Regions from separate parts of the Methylocystis echinoides genome, predicted to be linked through region 2. Evidence: riboswitches for the same ligand, from Rfam matches in the RefSeq annotation. Region 2 holds a riboswitch; each other region holds the start of a gene.
The links. A riboswitch is a leader RNA that binds a small molecule or an ion and turns the genes downstream of it on or off. The one in region 2 is predicted to bind cobalamin.

Region 1: linked by a shared signal. The riboswitch ahead of RVU70_RS21195 (TonB-dependent receptor) and the one ahead of RVU70_RS00395 (TonB-dependent siderophore receptor) in region 2 are both predicted to bind cobalamin.
Region 3: linked by a shared signal. The riboswitch ahead of RVU70_RS01230 (CbtB-domain containing protein) and the one ahead of RVU70_RS00395 (TonB-dependent siderophore receptor) in region 2 are both predicted to bind cobalamin.

The regions. Positions count from the first base shown of each region.
Region 1 is NZ_CP156087.1:57,160-64,597, forward strand. Features, by position in the region: gene RVU70_RS21175 (cobalamin-binding protein) at 1-267, opposite strand, end outside; gene RVU70_RS21180 (carbon-nitrogen hydrolase family protein) at 623-1,399, shown strand; gene RVU70_RS21185 (hypothetical protein) at 1,458-2,027, opposite strand; gene RVU70_RS21190 (hypothetical protein) at 2,164-2,757, opposite strand; gene RVU70_RS21195 (TonB-dependent receptor) at 2,837-5,416, opposite strand; cobalamin riboswitch at 5,534-5,732, opposite strand; gene RVU70_RS21200 (hypothetical protein) at 6,326-6,793, opposite strand; gene RVU70_RS21205 (adenosylcobinamide amidohydrolase) at 6,875-7,438, opposite strand, start outside.
Region 2 is NZ_CP156084.1:77,404-84,841, forward strand. Features, by position in the region: gene RVU70_RS00370 (CusA/CzcA family heavy metal efflux RND transporter) at 1-783, opposite strand, end outside; gene RVU70_RS00375 (efflux RND transporter periplasmic adaptor subunit) at 780-2,174, opposite strand; gene RVU70_RS00380 (TolC family protein) at 2,171-3,409, opposite strand; gene RVU70_RS00385 (FixH family protein) at 3,406-3,807, opposite strand; gene RVU70_RS00390 (hypothetical protein) at 4,107-4,244, shown strand; cobalamin riboswitch at 4,662-4,861, shown strand; gene RVU70_RS00395 (TonB-dependent siderophore receptor) at 4,982-7,438, shown strand, end outside.
Region 3 is NZ_CP156084.1:239,917-247,354, forward strand. Features, by position in the region: gene tsf (translation elongation factor Ts) at 200-1,126, opposite strand; gene RVU70_RS01215 (30S ribosomal protein S2) at 1,260-2,279, opposite strand; gene RVU70_RS01220 (hypothetical protein) at 2,699-2,881, shown strand; gene cobO (cob(I)yrinic acid a,c-diamide adenosyltransferase) at 3,048-3,662, opposite strand; cobalamin riboswitch at 3,698-3,891, shown strand; gene RVU70_RS01230 (CbtB-domain containing protein) at 3,940-4,122, shown strand; gene RVU70_RS01235 (CbtA family protein) at 4,142-4,810, shown strand; gene cobW (cobalamin biosynthesis protein CobW) at 4,807-5,841, shown strand; gene cobN (cobaltochelatase subunit CobN) at 5,848-7,438, shown strand, end outside.

The sequences.
Region 1 (7,438 bases), on a different replicon from region 2:
GGCATGGACGGAGATGCCAGCCCGGATAAGCGTCCCTACAATATCGGCCTGCAGATCGGAAAAGGTCAGGACGAGGTCGGGCTCCAGAGCGAGGATCTTAGGAATAACTGCAGAGATGAAGGCCGAAACCCGCGGTTTTTCCTTACGCGCCTGCGGTGGCCGGACAGTATAGCCAGAGATTCCGACGATGCGCTGTTGCTCACCCAGCAAATAAAGGGTTTCGGTCGTTTCCTCGGTCAAGCAGACGATTCGTGTGGGCGGATACATGCTATTCGCCTTGGATTACGACAGAGGACGGCGGTGCCAGGCAACGGCGCCTGACTTTGAAGAATCCGCCGGCCTTCGTTGCAAGGAGAGCACGTCAGCAACAGGCAAACAAGACGCCAGCGACGGGGTCGACAGTGATGGGAAAAAAACGAAGCGCTCTCCGTCTCACCGGCAAGACTCGGAGCGCTCATGTTCGCAGTTCCTATCGAACGAGCTTGGCTTCCATCGGCGGGAACGATATTGCATCTTTGAAGACTGGGCCAGGCCTGATCCTGCTACCTACAAGGCGAAGATCCTTGTCGGCCTATTCTAGCGACTGTCGGAACGGGACAATTGGGCGAGCAGGTTCACTGATATGACGGCTCCTGTAAAGCGGATTGCTCTCTTGCACTTGGCTCCGGTCCCCGGCGCGTTGGAACAAAATCGGCAACTCGTCGAGGCGGGAATTGCATCCGCGGCCGATGCTGGCGCAGATTGGGTGATTACGCCCGAATTGGCGACCACTGGATATGAGTTCGCTGAGCACATAGGCACTGACTGGATCGAAAGCCAACCCGACGCGTGGGTTCAGGGCGTTGTCGACCTCGCGCGCAGACGTCGCACGACCGTCTTCCTTTCTGTCCCCGAGCGGGACGGGAACAAATTGTACAACACGATGATTGCCGTCGATCCGACAGGTCGAATCGCTGGGCGTCACAGGAAGATCAACACCCTGCGTGTCGGCGCCGAGTCATGGTCTTCGCCTGGGGACGGCGTTCACGCCATCCCTGTCGATGGATTTGGGCTTGTCGGTCTGCTCATCTGCGCGGACGCCTTCACGCCGTGGATCGCCCAAGCCCTTGCAGATCAGGGCGCGCGCGCGCTTGTATCATCCGCTGCCTGGGGGCCTGGGCTACATGGTCCCAACGGCGAATGGGAAGCCGTCAGTCAGAGGACGTCGTTGCCCATTTTCGTCTGCAATCGCACCGGGCAAGAACGTCAGATTGGCTTCGTCACGGCCCAAAGCGTCGTCGCATGTGGCGGCAAAAGGATAATCAGTTTCACGGCGCCGCGGAACGCCATTTTCTTGGTGGATTGGAATTTCGAGACAAACCAGCTTGTCGGGAATTCTCAAATAGCGCCATTTCCATAGCCGCGGAGAACAGATGCGACGGAGCGCCGACTGGAAGTCGGGCGCTCCGCGTAATGCTTTAGGCTCGGTGGGGCGCCAGTGTCGTCGACACCTTGCGCCGAGACCCGGCGCTCGCGACGACAGTCTTCAAAGCCCAGAGGCCGCCGAAGGCGCAGGCGTTGATCAGAAAAACCCGCCCAGCGGTCGCGGCCGCGATGTCCTCGGCGCTCATGCCGATGGCAAGATCTATCGCGAGCACCAACCCTTCATAAACGAGGAAAGCCGCAAGAAACGCAATGGCGCCGCCAACCACTCCCTTGAAGCGCCGAGTAGCCAGCCCCGCTGCTTCGCACGAAAGCGCGGCGATCATCCCGAGCGCCCCGCCCCAAGCGAAGGTCTCGCCATCCATGGGATAGTGCATAAAGGTGAAGCCCCATGCCTGATTGGCCAGCCACACGGCGCCGATCGACGCCAACGCCTCGCGACGGCCGAAGGACATGGCCGCGATCGCCGCGAAGGCGGCGAGCGGTACCGCGCAGGCGAAGCCTACCGTCGTCAGAACGCTTGCGATCGTGAGCGCGCCGATGCCGATCGCCGTACGCGATGGAGAAGACGCGATGTGCGAAGAAGCCAAATCAATTGTGGTCATTTCAGGTCTCCCTAGGTTGGCGATGGCTGAAACTCTTCGGCCATCGGCTCCGCTCGTCTTCGGCAGTTTCCGCTCGACGAGGAGGATGAAACCTGGCGGCCGTAGCTTGAATCGGCCGCCAGGATGCGCGAAACGGTCAGGCATGCGCGAAGCGGCCTGCCGAACGATCGATCGGGTCGGGGTCGGTCAGGCCAAACCATCGCGCCCGGAGTTTGTCCCACAAGGCGAGACGGGACCAGTCGGGTTCCTTCAGGATCTTGTCGGTCTCTGGATGCAGGAACGGGTTCGGCAGCAGGACCGTGATCTGTTGCTCGTTTGCGCCATTGAAGAGCTGAACGCCCCAGGACATGGGCACGCAGGTGCGCCCCATCCGGCGGTAGATCTCCGCCCGCGCCGTGCGCCGATGGCGGGCCAGTTCCGGCGACGTCGGCCGGTTACGCGGGCCCTTGTTTTCGCCAATGCAGACGTGGAAATGCGGAACCCCGAAAGCGACAGTCAAATAGCCGTCGAGCATGCCGATGCGCGTCGGTGGGCGATCGGTCTTCATCTCCCAGGCGGCGCCCTGAATGAGAATGCCGAAGGTGATTTCTCGCCAATGGTTCTCGAAGAGGTCCCGAAGCAGCTCTTCGAGGCTCGCCGGATCGGTCGGCAGGGAAAACACGTCCAAAGGCGTTCCGTCAGGCTCCACGACTCGTGTGGGCGACGATTCAGCAGCATCTCTACTGGTCATGCGATTTCTTGTCCCTGAAAGCAGTAAGGGGAGCGCTGGTACCGTTCCCCTGAACCTGCGCCAAAGTCGCCGCGCGGGCTCAGAACGACACCTTGATCGACCCACGAAACGTACGTGGCGCGCCGATGACGTTGAAGTTTAACTGTTGCATGTTCCACCCTACGCTTTCGGGATTAGTCAGGAACGCGCCCCCGTAAGGATGATACGGGTCGAAAGCCGTCGGCCCCAAGCCGCCCGTGACGAAGTAGGTCTTGTCCAAGAGATTGCTCACATTGAGTTGGGAAATGACTTTATATTTGTCGAAATTGTACTCATAAGCGCCAAAGAGGCCGATCAGGCCATAGCGCGGCGTAGACTGGCCAACGATATAAGTCCCATCATTCGCCGTGCGAGCGAAGGGAAGGTAGCCGGTATAATCGTAGCGCGCCCCCACTCTCAGCCCTTTCAACAAGCCGTCCTTGAATTCATAGGCTGACGATAACGCTCCGACATTTCGGGGAACGAAGGGAACCGGTTGCCCGGGGGCCGGCGCCGACAATTGATTCAGCTTGGTTTTGGCGATGATTGCATCGGTGTTGGCGTAGGCGAGGTTCACGCTCCAGCCAGGCAGAAGCTCGCCCTGAATGTCGAGCTCAGGACCCTGAGAGCGCGCTTGGCCTACAACATTCACGTATTGGAAACTCGACGTAAAGCTGAAGGGAAGGGAGACGGGAATATTGGTCTTGACCAGATGGTAGTAGGCGGCCGTGGCCTGAAGTCTCCCGTCGAACAGAGAAAGCTTGACGCCTCCCTCCTCCTGCTCGCCGGCGCTCGGGGGCGCCGGGTCGTTCGTGCCGTAAACGAGCCTGCCGTTGTAATTCGGGCTGTAGGACTGGGTGTAATTCCCGTAGAAACTGATCCACTCGAGCGGTCGCCACAGAAGCCCGGCACGCGGCGTGACTCTCTGCCCGACGAGCTGTTTCGTCGTGAGGATTGCGTCATAATTGCAGGGGAAGACAAGTCCTGCAATTGGGTTGATGGCGAAGGGCCCGCAGATGTCGGAGTTGCTGGTCCCCGTTCTGCTGTTGAGATATTGCCAGCGGGCGCCAGCGAGGACGTTAAAGCCATATGGCAACTTGATCTGATCTTGAAGATAGGCACCGACATTGTCAGAGTACTGGGTCGTGGCGCTGCCGGGATAAGCGTTATATGCGGGACTATAAGGAACCGGCGCGCCGAACAGACCGATCTGTTCCGGATAGGCAGTGTACAGATAAGAGCTTCTAAAATTCAAACGATAGTAGTCGGCTCCGGAAAGCAAAGTATGCTCGAGAAACCCGGTATCGAAATGGCCAACCAGGTTGGCCTGCGTCGAATATTCCGCCTGCCTGGTGTTAAGCGGGGAAGAAGTGTTAAACAGAACGACGCTGTTTTGAAGCGGCGGATAGTAAGGCGGGTAAGGTAAATAACAGGACGAGCTTCCAGGGGTCACGCAGTCAGTGATGAAGGAAGAACCGCCGTTGTTTAGCATATTGTTTTGAAATAACTGCACAAAGGCGGTTTGCTGGAACGACCAGTCTTTATTGAAGTCGTGATGAAACGTGACTTCGGTAAAGTCCTCCTGCTGATTGTAGGGCGATCTCGGCCCCCAGTTGAAACTGCGTCCAAGCCAAAGAGGGGAGAACATCCCGAAATACGGGGTGAAGAAATTATCTTGATTCATATTGTTTCGTTGAAATTGACTGGACGCCCTGATCCAGGTGCCGCCGTCAATATCCCATCGCAGGACGGGATTTATCATAAAATTTGTGGCGTAATCGAGCGAACGGAATGACCCGTCGTTCTCATACGACATGATGACGCGGTAGAGCAGATCCTTGTTTTGAGTGACGGGTCCTGTGGCGTCGAGGACCGTGCGGTAGGCGGCGTAACTACCGAACTGTTGCTGCAATGAAAATGCTGGCTTATCCAGCGGCTGCTTTGTGTTGATGTTAACGATGCCGCCTGGCTCCACCGCGCCATAGAGGATGGCGGCTGGCCCTTTCAGGACTTCGACGCTCTCCACATTCGCCATATTGACGCTGGCGACTCCTGCGGACGTGCCGAAGCCACCCACGCCGAAGCTGTCAATCCGGAAACCATCGCGGAAATAGTTTTGTGTCGGAAAGCCGCGAAGAATGATTTGCGTGAACGCGTTCCCAACCGCCGCGTTGCCGCCCCCCGAGAACGCGACGCCACTGACGTCTTTCAGTGCTTGATCGATTGTGATGACCTGCTGATCCCGAAGCATCTGCTGGGTGACCATCTTGGTCGTGACCGGCGCGTCCATGACCGGCGTGTTGACTTTGGTCCCTAGCGACTCGATCGGCGCGGCGTAGGACGTGGGATTATTGCAGATCCCATCGGCGCAAATTTGCCCGTTGTTCCCAGGCCCGATTTGCGTGCCGTTGCCATCAGCGGCCTGTTCGATAGCCGCTGGCGCTCCCGTCGTGGCGCCGCCGCCGCTCGCGCCGCGATTGGGGCTCGGTTTCGGCGTGCCGATCTCAATCGCCGGCAGCACCTCCTGGGCGAAAGCCGGCGCCGAAAAGATCACAGAAAGGACGCAGGGTAGGAAGGGCGAGCCACGCCGCAAGACGCCGCAATTGCGGTCTTTGTGGGCTTTCGGGAATTGGGATTTCATAAGCATGAGCTCGCAGCAGACGTGGACCGTCACTGCGAAAGGTCTGAGTCCATCATGGGCGACAACTAGCCCAAGATGGAGATCGACCGCCTCGGTGCACCCCGACCGACGCTATCGCGCGTGACCACGAATGATGGCAGGTCTCCTGGCTCGCGGGTCGTCGCCTTGAGCCGCCTTCCCAGGGAAATTTCCCCAGTGGCATATTGGCTCGAAGGCTCTCCGCTCACAGTTGCGGGGGCAGCCTCGGAATAGCGCTCTCGCGCGCACCGAATTCCCGTTTTGATCCCCGAAGGGAACCATCGAGATCATAAAAGCCTGTAGCAGGCGGACTAGTCAAGCCGTATGGATAAGAGCAGCGCAAAGATTCGATGGACCGTTGCGATTCCGCATCAACCGTGAACGCGACGGCGAATGAACCCCCGGGCCTCCATGACTTGAGCGGAAGCTTTCGTCGTGACCTAGGCACAACATGACGCTGCTTCGAGTTGCTTGCGCTTTGATCGCCCCTGGCAAAACGGGAAGAGCATTAAATCAAATGCGGTGAATCCGATCTTTGCTGCCTGCCGTTGGCCGAGAGTCATTCCCCGAAACGGTCGCCCAGTCGCGCCGCGTCCATAAGCCCCACCCCGTCGGTTCGACAGGAAAAGGCAGAAATCGATACTATACTTGTGCACGCGGAACTTCGGAGATGCCGCAACCTGCCGCCCTTACCACCGAAGGCGCTCACTCGGAGTTATGGAGCAAGACGCGCAGCAAAGTCCCTACTTTTGCAACTCAACTTGCGCAAAAGCGCTTTTTACGCCAGGCCTTATGACAAGTAAGAATGACGCTCTCGATCGCGTCGCGTATCTGTTCCTTCCGGGAAAACCTCCGTGGCAATGCAAGCCGACGGACAAGTTGGCGGACCCGCTATTCGGCTGATCCGGACGTTGTCACGACGTTGTCAAGGCGCATGAGGGTTTTGTCCCATTTGTCGATAAATCCCATAGCAAGCGCGGTCGCCACGAGCGTTGCAAGATTGCTGGGCTCATAAATTCCGGAGGTGCTGGCTAGTCGATTACAATAATCCTTATACCGTTCCGTTCGTCCGGCGACAGCAATTGCGATGTGGGCCCCGTGTCGGCAGGCGATATCGGGCCAACAGGTTTGTGGCAACAAACCCCAGGACAGCTGGTCGTGAAGATGAACAAGAGCTGCAACCGCTGCTACAGTTAATGGGTCGCGGTCCAGATCGTGGTCGTTTTGCCGGGCCAGCGCCGCTAATGCAGCCGGCAAGCGTCGACTTATCTCTTCGAACAAAGTGTCCGGCTGGCAGCCGAAGCGTTCGAGCAATCGGGCGCAGGAAGATTGACGGATTGGCGTGAGACCGTTTTGCAAGGCGAGCGTGTCTTTGACGGCGCGATGGACCGTACGGCCGATTAATTCTCCGAGCTTACTGTGATGTCCTGCTGAGGTTAGCTAGAGCGGTCCATCGGCGGGCGCCATCACGGCAATCTGATCGGTGCCAGTTCCCGTGGCGATCTGTGATGATTGCCGCGAGGGCGCCGACAACTCCTGCAACAAGGCCGTTTTGGCCTCGGTTGCGGTCATCACCGCGCGAACGAGCGCGCCATCCGACACAGGCGTGTTGATGACCAGCATAACGTTGATTGTTCCATGTTGGTCGGGCCCAATAGGGCCGAAGCGCTCGAAAACTCCGCTGAACTCATAATAGGACGACGGATCGCCAGCGCGGGCCGCATTCCCGTCGACGCCGCCGGTCGCGATCGTCGCCACGGCAAGGTCGCGAAATTGCTCTTCAGCGATGCAAAGATTATTCATATTCGCCGCGGTGCCGAGCCCTGCAGCAGTGGCGGCGGCAAGATCGTGTTCGGTCAATAGGAGGGAGTCGTATATTGCGGGGTGGCGGTGAGCCTTCATGAGTTGGTGCATCTCGTGCCCCATGGCTTCACAGCATTGATGATTGAACACGATATCGAGGTCATCGGCGAGACCTCCGTTTGAGGCGGAGGTCGAGAGCAC
Region 2 (7,438 bases):
CCGCGCCACATCCTTCAGCAGGAGCGGCGTCCCGCCGCCGGCTTTCAAAACGATGTTTTCGAGATCGGGAATTCCCTTCAGATAGCCCCGCCCGCGGATGATGAACTCGAACTCGGAGAGCTCCACCGTGCGCCCGCCGACGTCCGCATTATTGGCGCGGATGACCTCCCTGATCCGCGAGAGCGGGATATTTAGGGCGCGCAACCGATTAGGATCGACGACGACGTTGTACTGCCGCACGAAGCCGCCAACGCTCGCAACCTCCGCCACGCCTTCCGCCTTGGCGAGGCCATAGCGCAGGGTCCAGTCCTGCAAGGAGCGCAGCTCCGCGAGGGTCATGTCCTTCGCGATGAGCGCATATTGATAGACCCAGCCCACGCCCGTCGCGTCCGGGCCGAGCACGGGCGTCGCGCCGGCGGGCAGGCGCTTCGTCGCCGAGCTCAAATATTCGAGGACGCGTGAGCGCGCCCAATAGACGTCGGCGCCGTCCTCGAAAATCACATAGACGAAGGAGACGCCGAAGAAGGAGAAGCCACGCACCACCTTCGATCTCGGCACGGTGAGCATGGCGCTCGCGAGCGGATAGGTGACCTGGTCCTCGACCACCTGCGGCGCCTGGCCCGGATATTCCGTATAGACGATCGCCTGCACGTCGGAGAGGTCGGGAATGGCGTCGAGCGGCAGAGTTCGAAGCGAATAGACGCCTGCGGCGATGGCGAAGACCGTCCCCACAAAGACCAGAACCAAGTTGCGCGCCGACCACGCAATGAGGCGCCCGATCATTTGGCGGCTCCTTGCTCGAGCGACTGCAAGGCGGCCTTCAAATTGCTCTCCGCGTCGATGAGGAAGTTCGCGGCGGTCACCACGCGGTCGCCTTCCGCTATCCCGCTCGTAATCTCGGCGAAGCCCTCCCCGCGTCGACCGATCTTGATCTCTCGCGGCTGGAAGCGCCCCTCACCCTTGTCGAGGATCACGACCTGCCTCTTGCCGGCGTCGATGACGGCGCTCTCGGGCACGGCGAGAACCTTCTGCTTGCCGGCGGCCTCGATCTCGACATCGGCAAACATGTCGCCGAGCAGCAGCCCGTCCGGATTGGGCAGTTCGATACGCACGCGCGCCGTACGTGTTTCCATGTTGAGATGTGGATAGACAAGGGCGACCTGCCCTTTGAAGGGCCGGTCCGGGTAGGAGCGGACGCGGATGCTCGCCGTCTGCCCCGGCCTGATCGAAGAGACGTCCCGCTCAGGAACATCCGCCAGAACCCAGACGAGACTATGGTCGACAATCCGGAACAGAGTCTCGCCCGGGGCCGCCCGCATGCCGCTCAAGGCGTCACGTTCGATGACGTGTCCATCTTGCGGCGCGGGCCAGTCGATGACGCGCGGCACGCGGCGGCTGCGCGCGATCGAGGCGATCGTCGCATCGTCTAGTCCGAGATTGACGAGGCGGCGACGCGCGCCCTCGACGCGCGCCGCCGGGCCTGAATTGAGCACCGCAACATATTCCGCGGCCGCGCTCGACAGGTCCGGCCCGTAGACGCGCATGAGCGATTGGCCCTTGCGAACATAATCGCCCTCCGCGACCTTCCGGACGGAGTCGATGAAGCCCTCGAAGCGGAGAGCGACGACCGCTGACCGGCGCGGATCGAAATCGACGCGCCCCGCCGCACGCACAGGGATGGCGATGGGCCGCCGTTCGACCTGCTCGGAGCGAACACCCGTTCTTTGCAGCTTTCCGGGACTTATCGCGACCGTCGGCGCATCCTGCGCCTCGTCCTCGTAGACGGGCACGTAATCCATGCCCATGGGGTCTTTCTTCGGGACCGGCGACGTATCCGCCAGCCCCATAGGGTTGCGGTAATACAGGACTCGGCGGCCGGACGATCGCTCCTGCGCAGGCTCCGCAGCGGCCGAGAGCTTTTCGTCGAAATTGATGTCTTCGCTCGCCCGGACCCCGACATAGTCCTTGCCCGCGGCGTTCTTCTTCGGGGTGGCGGAGAAGAACGGACGATCTGGGTCACGGTAATAGATTATCGGACCCGCGCCCGCGGTTCTCTGCGTCGCCGTGTTGCTTGATCCACGCCACAACCACGGACTGCGCGCGACGAGATAGCCGGCCGCGCCGAGCGCCAGCAGCGTCGTGACAAGAGTGAAGACGAGCGGACCGCGTTTCATAGGGGGCCTCCGGCGAGGCGTTCGAGGTCGGCGTATTTGCTTTGCTCCTCGACCCGGAGCGCGAGAAGCTCCAGTTCAACGGCGCGAAGCCGTCGCTCAGAGTCGAGCAGCGTCGAAAGATCAGTTGTTCCGGCGTCGAACCCCTTCTGCGCCGTCTCGACAGAAAGCTTGGCCGGCGGCAGCTGGCGCTGCTCGAAGATCTTGAGGGCCTTGCGGATCGCCTCCAGACGGAACCAGGCTTCGGCCACCTCGCCGTCGATACGGATTCCCAAAGCGTCGTTTCGAGCCTGCGCAGCGCCGAGACTGGCGCTCGCGGCGCGCTGCTCGGCGTCCTTCGCCTCATATTGGAGCGGCACCTTAAACCCCAGCAGGAACATCCCGCTCGTGTCGCCATCCCGGCGCTGCACCAAATTTGCGCCGGCGGTAATGTCCGGATAGTAGTTGAGGTCGGTGAGTTCCTTCGTCCCGGTTGCCGAGCGCACCTGCGCATGCGTCGCCGCAAGCTGAGGGTTGCGCGATCTCGCGAGTTCTTGCACGCCGGCGAGGCTCATCTTGGTCTTCAATGTCGCAAACCCCTTGGGCGAGGCGAGCAGCGCCTGCGCCTTGCGCCCGATGAGAGCGTTCAGCCGGGCAGCCGCAGACTTTTCCTCTCCCTCCCGGCGGACCACGTCCGTTGCGGCGTTGGCGGCTTGGAGCTCCGCCTCGATCAGCTCCTGCTGGTTGACCGAGCTTGCGCCGTAACGCAGGCGCAAAATCTCGGCGAGCTGATCGACCCTTTGCTGGAGAGACCTCGAAAGCTCGACGGCGCGATGCGCCGCATTGTATTGCGCGTAAGCGGCCTTTACGCGCGCGACGAGATCGAGTTCGATGGCTTCGCTCCGGCGCCGGGCCGCGTCCGCGTCGGCCGACGCGATGCCTTTCTCGAGATCGGTCTTGCCCCACAAGCGGAAGGTTTGCTCGGCGCCGACCCAGACCTGCCCGACGCCCTTGTTGTTTACGTCCCAGGCCTGGAGAGTGACGGTCGGGTCCGGCTGCACGCCGGCGGCGCCGACCCGGTGAGCCGCGGCGTCTGCGTCGAGTATCGACGCCGCTAATTCCGGGCTCAGACGCCTCGCGTAACCCACGACGCTCTCTGCGCTAGAGCCGGGCGCCGCCTCGCGCTCGCCGCCGATGGCTGGCGACGCCGCTGTAGCAATGGCGATCAACATTGGCAAAGTGAGGCGGCGCATGGTCATGGGGTCGCCTGTAAAACCAGACGGCCTTGCAGGGTCTCCGTCTCGCCCTGGACTTTCGCCGCGAGTGAGATTCGCCAGCGTCCCTCAGCGGTCAGATCGACCTTGAACCGGTAGAGACCAGGCTCGGGGCTTTTCACCGCTTCAATCGCGCTCGTCATCTGCTCCATGTCATCGGGGGCCATATCCAGACGCATGGCGAAGATAACCGCATCCGAGACCGCCCGATCGTCGGGCTTATGAATCAGCCGAACGTCAACGACGGCTTGGCCCTTCTTGACCTTCTCTCGGACAAGCTTGAACTCGTAGTCCCTGATGTCTGCGACCGTGGGCGTTGAAGTCGACAGAAGCCCCAACCCAAGCAGAGCTCTTGCAACTCGCCGCAAAACAGAAGCGCTCATAAGAATGATCTCCTGCTTCCAAGCGGAAGCACGGTGACGGACGGTATCTCGGCGCCAAAGGCGGGCGCACGCACGATGCAGCGCAGGTCAGCGCCCTCAAAACCGAGGCTCTATTTGCTCGGCGTTCAGGAGATTGGAGGTCGCAGATGGGGTGGGCCGGTGAAACCAAGACGCGCGTCGTCGTCGCGCGGCGGTGGCGCACGGAAGCTGCGGACCTCGATTGCTTTCCCGATGATGGCGAGAGGCGCTAACTGAACAGCGCCGCAGACGAGCGAGTCGCAGCGCCTTGGAACCGCGCCATGGTCGCCGTGGCCATTATGCCCGCCGTCGCCAAAAGCCATCTCTGCGCAGGGATGGGCGTCCGGGGAGGCGAACGCATTCGTCCCCGCCGCCGCGAGAGCCGCGACGACGACGAAGGCACAGACGAGAAGGCGTAGCCAGCTTCGCTGCATAAACACCCCTGGACGGACTCCAGATTAGCACGGCAAGTCCTGCGTCAAAAGTCTTTGTCATTGTCTCGAAAAGGATGTGCAGACCAGCCAAGCTGGCGTGCGCTGGGATTTTGCAGAGATGAAATTCGCCGCATCAGCGCAAAGGAGGCGTTTGCATATTTGACAGAGCATGCCCTGCGCGAGCTTCGCCGATCTCCGGCGCTTGCACGAGCGGGGATGGAAATCGGACTTAACGCGAACTGTCCTACATTTCTCGAGTCAATCAGCGAAAGTCTGCTAGCTCGGCGGACGGGACGATCGGCGCCGTTTGCGCGGCAGGGCGACGACTCTGCATCAGATGGCCGCGCGGCGATGGCGCCTTTATGGCCGGCCACAAATGTCTTGACATGGTGTTCGGTCTGCTTCGTTATTGCCGCCGATGGTTCCCTTCGGGGATCAAAAGGGAACTCGGTGCGCGCCTGACGGCGCTATGCCGAGGCTGCCCCCGCAACTGTAAGCGGCGAGCCTTAGAGCCACAAAGCCACTGGGGAACTTACCCTGGGAAGGCGGCTCAAGGCGGCGACCCGCGAGCCAGGAGACCTGCCATCGATCGTGGTCACGCGCGAGAGCGTCGGGCGGGGTGCACCGAGGCGGTCCAAAACTGTCGTCACGCGCCTTAGGCGCTAATTCGGCAGTACAAGACCTTTCGCAGTGACGGCCCACGTTGCTGCGAGTCTCGGCTCATGCATACTCTCTCCTCGACCGCCGCCAATGGCGGCATTTACGGCGTCGCGCGCCGTCGCCCGTCCCTTCTTTCCTACATCCTTTGCGCGGGCCTCGTTTCGCCGGCGCTCGGCCGGGAGACGCTTCCGGTTATCGAAGTCGGCAAGCCGACGCCCACCGGGACGCGCGCGGGAAGCGCCTTTTCGAGTGGGGCGACCGCGGACGGGCAACAGGCGGAAGCCAACGGCGGCGGCACGGAAATCGGTCCCGGCGACAACGGGGAAATTTGCGCCGACGGCATCTGCAACAATCCCGCGTCCTATGCCGCGCCGATCGGGTCGCTCGGCGCCAAGGTCAACACGCCGGTGATGAATACGCCAGTCACGACGAAGATGGTCACGCGGCGCATGCTCGAAGACCAGCAGGCCATCACGCTGGACCAGGCGTTGAAGAACGTCAGCGGCGTGACCACCTCGGGCGGCGGCGACGCGGCGCTGGGCAATTCCTTCCGACAGATCATCATTCGCGGCTTTCAGACGCAGAACTACTTCCGCGACGGTTTCCGGGTCGACAGTTTCGGCCTCAACTTCGCCGGCTCGAGCAGCGCCGAGCTGGCCAATGTGGAGAGCGTCGAGGTGCTGAAAGGCCCTGCCGCCATCCTTTACGGCGCGGTGGAGCCCGGCGGCATCGTCAACATCAACACAAAGCGGCCGCTCGCGAAGCCTTCCGCCTCCGTGCAGCAGCAGATCGGCAGCTACGCCTCCTATCGCACGGTCGTCGACGCCACCGGGCCGGTCGCCTCCAACAAGGATCTGCTCTACCGCTTCATCCTCTCCTATGAGAACGACGGGTCGTTTCGCAGCTTCGACTACACAAGAAACATGATGGTCAATCCGGTCGTCAGATGGAACATCGACGCCAGCAACTGGATCAGAGCGTCGACGCAGTTCCAGCACAACAATATGAATCAGGATTGGTATTACGTTCCTTATTACGGGATGTTCTTGCCCCTGTGGCTCGGGCGCAGTTTCAACTGGGGGCCGCAGTCGCCATACGCCCAGCAGCAAAACTTCAGCGAGGTGACCTGGCATCACGACTTCAGCAAGGATTGGTCGATCCAGCAGACCCTGTTCATGCAATTCTTGCATGCCAATTGGCAGAACAATGGCGGAACCACCTCCATCTCAGACTGCATAACGCCGGGAAGCGCCAGCTGCTATCTGCCCTCGGTCAACTTCATTCCTTTCTATCAGACCTACTCGCCGAACAATGTCCTGCTGAACTACGGATCATATCCGTCGGACAACAGACAGGCGGAATATGCGACGGCGATCAATCTCGTCGGGCATTTCAACACCGGCGAACACGCCAGCCATACTTTGCTTTCCGGAGCCGATTACTATCGTTACAACTTCAGCGGTCAGAACATGATCCCGCAGTATCCCGGGACGGTCGCCATGTTCGGCGCCCCCTATCTCCCGACCCCCATCGGCGGGCTCGTTCCCTACAACGCCACACGGCAATCCGCCGACAATTACGGCGTCTATCTGCAGGACCAGATCAAACTGCCGTTCGGCCTTCACGTGCTCGGCGGCGCCCGCTGGCAGTATATCGACAGCCGAACCGGAGCCTCCGACAATATGAATTTCTGCGGGCCGTATTCGTCGAACTGGCGTTCGGGCGTTGCGATCCCGTGCAACGTCGCCACGATGGCCAGCACCTCGCGCTTTGTCAGCCAGAGGGTTACGCCGCGCGTCGGTGTCTTGTGGCGATCGCTGGAATGGCTCAGTTTTTATGGAAATTATGCAGAATCATACAGCCCGAACTACGACGGCAAGCTGGTCTACGGCACGAACGACCCGACCCCGCCGAGCGCCGGCGCGCAAGAGGAAGCCGGACTGAAGTTATCGCTATTTGGCGACAGGCTTCAGGCGACGGCGGCCTATTACCATCTGGTCAAGACCAATATTCCAATCGGCGTCCCCTATGACTTCAACCACGTGACGCTCGTCGGTCAGGGGCGTTCGCAGGGACCGGAACTCGACATTCAGGGCGAGATCCTACCCGGCTGGAGCCTGAATCTCGCCTACGCCAACACCGACGCCATCACCACCAAATCAAATCCGACGCACCTCGGCGTTCCCGTCGTCGGACAGCCGATCCCCTTCGTTCCTCGCAATGTCGGCTCCCTGGCTTCGGCCTATGAGTTCAAGGAAGGTCAGCTGAAGGGTCTGCGCGTGGGGGCGCGTTATGATTACACCGGCTATCTGCCCTTCTTTCATGCCGCAAACGACGCCAGCTATATCTATGGCCAGTCGACGCCAAGCTATGGCCTCGTCGGTCTGTTCGGCGCCTATGAGTTCAGCCTCGACCAATTCAAGATCGTCGCGCAGCTCAATGTGAGCAATCTCCTCGACAAGACCTATTTCGTTACCGGCGGATTGGGTCCGCAGGCCTTCGACGACGCCCATCCCGGC
Region 3 (7,438 bases), 160 kb from region 2:
CTGATCGGATTGCGAGGCGGCCTCGTGCTTCGCACGCGCGCGGCGCGCGCGGCTGGATAAGGCCTCAGTGAGCGCCGCAAAAATGAAAAGCCCCTCCTGCCGAGGAGCCGCCGAAGGCGGCGTCTCGAAGCATGAGGGGCATGAATGCCTGGTTTTTGGCGCGGCGGAGGCGTGAGCGCCCCGGCCTGCCCGCGGGGCCTTAGCCCTTCGCCGCCGCGGCCACTTCCGCCGCGAAGTCGCTCGTCTGCTTCTCGATGCCCTCGCCGAGCGCGTAGCGGATGAAGCCCTTGATGGCGATCGGCGCGCCGGCCTTGCCCTCGAGCTCCTTCACCGCCTGCGCGACGGTCTTGCCGTTGTGCTCCGGGTGGTTGGAGACCTGATCGAGCAGGCAGACTTCCTTGGCGAAGGTCTTCACGCCCGACTCGACGATCTTGGCCAGCACGTTCTCCGGCTTGCCGGCGTTCTTCTCCCGCAGCAGATTGGCCTCGCGCTCGACCACGGCCGGGTCGAGGCCCGACGCGTCCATCGCCTGCGGATTGGCCGAGGCGACATGCATCGCGATCTCGCGGGCGAGCTTGGCGAGAACTTCCTTGTCACCCGTAGACTCCAGCGCGACGATGACGGCGATCTTCCCCTGGCCGTCGACGACCTGGCCGTGCACATAGCGGCCGACGACGCCGTCGCCGACCGTGAGCGCGGCTGCGCGGCGCAGCGTGAGATTCTCGCCAATGGTGGCGACGGCGCTGGTGACGTTCTCGGCGACCGTGCCGCCGCCCGGATAGGCCTGCGCGCCGAGGTCCGCGGCGTCAGCCTTGCCGCTCTTCAGCGCGACTTCGGCGATGTTCTTAACGAGCGTCTGGAAGTCGGCGTTGCGCGACACGAAGTCGGTCTCGGAGTTCACCTCGACGACGACGCCGGTCTTGTCCCCGGTCAGCGCGGCGACCAGGCCTTCGGCGGCGACGCGATCGGCCTTCTTGGCGGCCTTGGAGAGACCCTTCTTGCGCAGCCAGTCGACCGCAGCCTCGAATTCGCCTTCGGTCGCGGTGAGCGCGGCCTTGCAATCCATCATGCCGGCGCCAGTGCTCTCGCGCAGTTCCTTGACGAGGGCGGCGGTGATCGTGGCCATGGTTGAAATCCTTCTGTTTCGCCGGTTGGAAGCATGCGGGCGGCTTCCCGGCTCTCTGGGGCGTTTATTGCGACGGGCGCCGGCTCAGGAAAGAGCCGGCGCCCGGGGTAAAGCCAAAAAATGACGGTCCGCGTTACGCGGACAAAAGCGCGCGCGCCTGATCGACCCAGCCGTCGCGGGAGATGCGGCCGTTGAGCTTGAGATCGGCGTCGACCTTCTCGACGTCGGCGGGCGTCATCGCGGCGATCTGCCAGTAATGGAAGACGCCGGCGTCATTGAGCTTCTTGACGAGCTGCGGACCGACGCCATTCAGCTTGGCGAGATCGTCGGGCGCGCCGCGCGGGGCGGCGAGAAGCTCGAAGGCTTCCGTCGACTCATAAGCCGCGCCGGCGCCAGCGCTGTCGGCGACCGCGGGCTCGGCTTCCGGCGCTTCGGCCTCGCCGAGGTCGACGCCCAGCGCGCCCTGGCTGCGGGAGATGCCGTCGATCGCCGCCTTGGCGATGAGATCGCAGTAAAGCGCAATGGCGCGGCCGGCGTCGTCATTGCCGGGGATCGGGAAGGTCACGCCGTCGGGATCGCAGTTGGTGTCGAGAATCGCCACGACCGGGATCTTGAGGCGGTTGGCCTCCTTGATCGCGAGCTGCTCCTTGTTGGTGTCGATGACGAAGATCAGGTCGGGCGTGCCGCCCATGTCCTTGATGCCGCCCAGCGCCTTTTCGAGCTTCTCGCGCTCGCGCGTCAGCAGCAGGCGTTCCTTCTTCGTGACGCCCTGGGCGCCGGCCGAGAGCTGGTCGTCGAGCTTGCGAAGACGGTTGATGGAGCCGGAAATCGTCTTCCAGTTGGTCAGCGTGCCGCCGAGCCAGCGGGAATTGATGTAATATTGCGCGCTGCGCTTGGCGGCGTCGGCGATCTGGTCCTGCGCCTGGCGCTTGGTGCCGACGAAGAGCACGCGGCCGCCCTTGGCCACCGTGTCGGAGACGACCTTCAGCGCCTGATGCAGCAGCGGCACCGTCTGGGCGAGGTCGATGATGTGGATGTTGTTGCGCGCGCCGAAGATATAAGGGGCCATCTTCGGGTTCCAGCGATGCGCCTGGTGGCCGAAATGAGCGCCCGCCTCGAGAAGGCCGCGCATGGAAAAATCGGGAATCGCCATGTTTTTTCTCCGGTTGAGCCTCGGCGAAAGCTTGGACGGGCCGGAAATCCGACCACCGGAAACGACGTCTTGGATCAGACGCCGTGAGACTTTCGCCTGTGGGATGCGCGCGCTTATAGGCGAAGCGCAGCCAAGGAGCAATAGCCTCGTCGCGCCGGTTGCGCGCCGACCCCCGCGCGCGCCCGAGCAGCCCGCCGGGAAAGGACCCGTGAGGGCGAAAACTTTAAATTTTGCGACGCAAAAATTATTTCCTCCGCGACCTGTTGTCGCAGTCTAATGCCATGAACTTATTGGCTTATATGGCAATTTTGAACCCTTAAAAACCGGTTTTACAGGCGCATTGCCAAGCGTTTTGAATCGAGCTAGGGTTACCTCGATGCGGCAAGCATTCTGGTAAAAAAACAACAGGGGGAAAACGCATGGCCGTCAACGTTCACAACTCCGGCGACATTGGCAAGATGCTGATCTGGGTTGCCGCTTTCGTCGGCTTCGTCATCGTCGCTCTCACGTGGGTTCCGGACTGGATCTCCCCCGAGGGCACCAACGGTACGGGCAACGGCACCGATCCGGGCGTCGGCCGCACCGTTCGCATGGTTCAGTAATCATACCCCTGCCATGGACTTGCCGGGGGCTTCGCTCCCGGTCTCGTCTTTGCAGGGTCGGCCATATTCTATGTGGTCGAGCAAATGGGAGCCGACGGTCTCGACAAGCTCGAGCGTCGGCCTCCTTTTTTGAGCGGCGCGACGCCATGCGCACGCGCCTGTCGGACTAAAACTCGATCCCCGCCTGCGCCTTCACGCCCGCCGAGAAATGATGTTTCACCAGCGTCATTTCTGTCACCAGGTCGGCGGCCGCGATCAGTTCCGGCTTGGCGTTTCTTCCTGTGACGACGACATGAAGGTCGGCGCGTCGCGACCCGAGTCGGGAGAGAACCTCTTCGAGCGGGAGATGGTCGTAGCGCAGCGAAATATTCAGCTCGTCGAGCACCAGCAGGCGGACGTCGGGGTCATCCATCAATTCGCAGGCCTTGTCCCAGGCGCGGCGCGCGGCCGCTTCGTCGCGAGCGCGGTCCTGCGTCTCCCAGGTGAAGCCCTCGCCCAGCGTATGCCAGGACACCGGGCCGAGCTTTTCGAGCATCTCGCGCTCGCCGCTGCGCCACTGGCCCTTGCCGAACTGCACGACGCCCACTTTCCAGCCGTGGCCAAGCGCCCGTAAGGCAAGACCAAAGGCCGCAGTCGATTTTCCCTTGCCCGGTCCGGTGTGGACCATGAGCAGGCCCTGTTGCGCGATGGTCTTGCCGGCGACCTCGGCGTCCTGCACGGCCTTGCGCTTTTCCATCTTGGCGCGGTGGCGGCGCGCGGCGTCGTTTTCCTCTTCCGTCAAGCCGGACTCCTCATTTGACGTCTACAGAACCAACGCATATGACTGGTCGCGACGGTCCTTCGCAAGAAGGCGAACAGGGAACGCGGTGCGGGCACGCCCCAAAACCGCGGCTGCCCCCGCAACTGTAACCGGGAAGGCTGCGCCATCGGCCACTGAGCGAAAGGCTTGGGAAGGCGGCGCGGATGATGCACCGGAAGCCAGGAGACCTGCCGTCGCGGCGATGCTTCATCGCCTGTCGCAACATTTCGCCGCCGGTGGGGCGGCAGGGAGACGTCGCATGACGACCAACACCGCCGCCGTCCGCTCGCTTGCAACCTCGCGCGCGGAAGTTCTCAAAGCCGCCTTCGTCGCCTTTGTGCTTGGCGTCGGCCTCGTCTACGGCGCCGGCTTCGCCAATTCCCAGAGCGTTCACGACGCGGCGCATGATTCGCGCCACGCGCTCTCTTTCCCGTGTCACTGATCGCCGCGCCACGCGACCCGTGATCGCGCGCCTTCTGGCGGCCGGCCTCGTCGCCGGCGTTGTTGCGGGACTCGCTGTCGCGGCCCTGCAGCATGTCACCACCACTCCCCTCATCCTCGCCGCCGAGGTCTATGAGGCGGCGCAGCATGCGCGTGACGCCGCCGAACAGTCGGCGCCCGCTTTCGAGGGCCTGCGGCGCACCGCGGCGACGAGCGTTGCAACCGTCGCCGTCTGCATCGGCTATGCGCTGATCCTGCTCGCCGGCATGCTGGCGTCGGGCGATGCGATCGGCCCGCGCCGCGCCGCGCTGTGGGGCGCCTGCGCTTTCGCGGCCACTGGCCTCGCCACCAGCCTCGGCCTCGCGCCGCAGCTTCCCGGCGCGGCGGAGACCGATCTTGTGGGCCGTCAGCTTTGGTGGTTCGCCACGGCCGTTTCGACGGCGTCGGGCCTTTATGCGCTTTTACGGGGAGACTCCGTCGTCGCCCGAGCGCTCGGCGTCGCGATGCTCGTCGCCCCGCATTTTTTCTGGCCGACGCCGGCGGCGCCCGAAAGCACGGTTCCGGCTGAACTCGCCGCGCGTTTCGCCGCCGCGTCGCTCGCAGTGCAGGCGACATGCTGGGTGCTCGCCGGCGCGCTCGCCGGCCTCGTCTGGCGGCTCTCGTCACGCGATGAAACGGAGGCGGCATGAGCGCGCAGAAAATCCCAGCGACCATCGTCACCGGCTTTCTGGGCGCCGGCAAGACCACGCTGATCCGTCACGTGCTGGAGAACGCCCGCGACCGTCGTCTCGCCCTCGTCATCAATGAATTCGGCGACGTCGGCGTCGACGGCGACATTCTGCGCGCCTGCGGCGTCGAGAATTGCCCCGACGAAAATATCGTCGAACTCGCCAATGGCTGCCTGTGCTGCACGGTGGCGGACGATTTCGTGCCGGCCATCGAAGCGATGCTCGCGCATGAAAAGCGGCCCGATCACATTATCATCGAGACGTCCGGCCTCGCTTTGCCCAAGCCGCTGGTAAAGGCCTTCGAGTGGCCGGCGATCCGCTCGAGGCTGACCGTCGACGGCGTGATCGCCGTCATTGACGGCAAGGCGGTGGCGGAAGGCCGCTTCGCCGACGATCTTGACGCGATCGCCGAGGAACGCGCCGCGATCGAGACGATCGACCACGACAATCCGCTCGAAGAGGTGTTCGAGGATCAGCTTGCCTGCGCCGATCTCGTCATCCTCAACAAGACCGATCTGCTCGACGAAGATGAAGCGCGCGAGGTGGCCGCGCGTCTCACGTCGGGCGCGCGCGCGGCGGTGAAACTCGTGCGCGCGCATGAAGGCAGGGTCGATCCGCTCGTGCTGCTCGGACTTGCTGCGGCGGCGGAAAATGATCTCGACAATCGCCCCTCGCATCACGACGCCGAGCCCGATCACGATCACGACGACTTCGACAGCTTCGTCGTGAGCCTGCCCGCCGCGTCCGACGCGGCTGCGCTTGTTGCGAAACTCGCAGACGTCGCGCGCGCCCACGACGTGCTGCGCATCAAGGGCTTTGTCGAGGTCGCCGGCAAGCCGATGCGGCTGCTCGTGCAGGGCGTCGGCGCGCGCATCCAGCACCATTTCGATCGCGCCTGGAATCCGGGCGAAGAGCGCGCGAGCCGGCTCGTCGTGATCGGCCAGAAGGGTCTCGATCGCGACGCCATCGCCGCCGCGCTGGCCCAGCCGTGACGCGCCATGCATCTCCTTCCGCGCGATCTTCATAGCCTCGACGACGCCGGCGCGGCGACGGATCTCAAGCAAACGCCGGGCGACATTGTCTTTCTGTCTTTCTCCGACTCGGAGCTGCGCCTCGTCGCCCGCCTGCATGACGAGGCGCGCGAGAGGCTTGCGAGCCTGCGCTGCGCCCAGCTCGCGCAGCTGACGCATCCCTATTCCGTCGATCTCTATCTCGACTCCGTCGCGCGCCATGCGAAGCTCATCGTCGTGCGGCTCTTGGGCGGCAAGGATTATTGGGCCTATGGCGTCGAGCAGGTCGCGGCGCTCGCCCGCGCCCATGACGTGGCGCTCGCAGTCGTGCCGGGCGATACGGTCGCCGACATGCGGCTTGCGCAGGCGTCGACGCTCGACGCGGCGGCGCTGCATCGCATCTGGCGCTTTTTCCAGGAGGGGGGGCGAGACAATCTGCGTTCGTTCCTCGCCTACGCGTCGACCCTCGCGGGGCGTCCGGCCGCCTGGCGTGAAAGCGCGCCTGTATCCAGCGCGGGCCGCTTCGACGCCGCCTGTTTCAGCGCCGCGGGCGATGCGCCGCGCGCGACGATCGTGTTCTACCGTTCGCTCTATCTCGCGGACGATGTCGCGCCCATCGAGGCGCTGGCCGAGGCTTTAGGCGCCCGCGGCTTTGCCGTCGACGCGCTTTATGTGGCGAGCCTCAAGGAAAGCGAAAGCGAGGCTTTCGTCGCGCAATCGCTCGATCGTTTTGCGCCCGACGTTATTGTCAACGCCACCGCCTTCTCCGCGCGGCGTGACGGCGGTTGCGTGCTCGATCGCGCCGACGCGCCGGTCTTGCAGGTCGCTTTGGCGACCTCGACGCGCGCCGCCTGGGCGGCCTCCGCGCGTGGCGCCAATGGCGCCGATCTCGCGATGAACGTCGTCTTGCCGGAAGTCGACGGCCGCATCTTCACGCGCGCCATCTCCTTCAAGGAGACCGCCGCGCGCGGCGCCGCCGAGCTCGCCGAACCGCGCCACGCGCCGGAGCTTTCGCGCATCGCTTTCGTCGCCGATCTCACGGCGAATTTGGCGCGCCTGCGCCGCAAGCCGAACGGCGAGAAAAGCATCGCGCTGATCCTTTCGGATTACCCCGCGCGCCGTGGACGAGGCGGCTATGCGATCGGATTGGACGCCGAGGCGAGCGTTGCGGAGATTGTCGAGGCGCTGAAGGAAGCGGGTTACTCGGTCGGCCCTCCCCTCCACCAAGCAAACGAGGCCGCTCACCTTTCTCCCGCTCGACTCATTCGCGCGCTGGAGGAAGGCGCGGAAAGCGTCGACTTTGCGCTCGTCGATTACACGCGCCTGCTCACGGCCCTCCCCGATAATTTTGTTGCCGGCGTCAATGAAACATGGGGCGCGCCGCAAGACGATCCGGCTATTGAAGACGGCGCCTTTCGCTTCTCCTGCCTTACAGCCGGCAATCTCGTCGTCGCCCTGCAGCCGGACCGCGGCGCGCGCGCGGAGCGATACGAAACCTATCATGACATGCAGCGCCCGCCGCGCCATGCCTATGTCGCCTTCTATCTCTGGCTGCGTCATGTTCGTCGGATGGACGCGC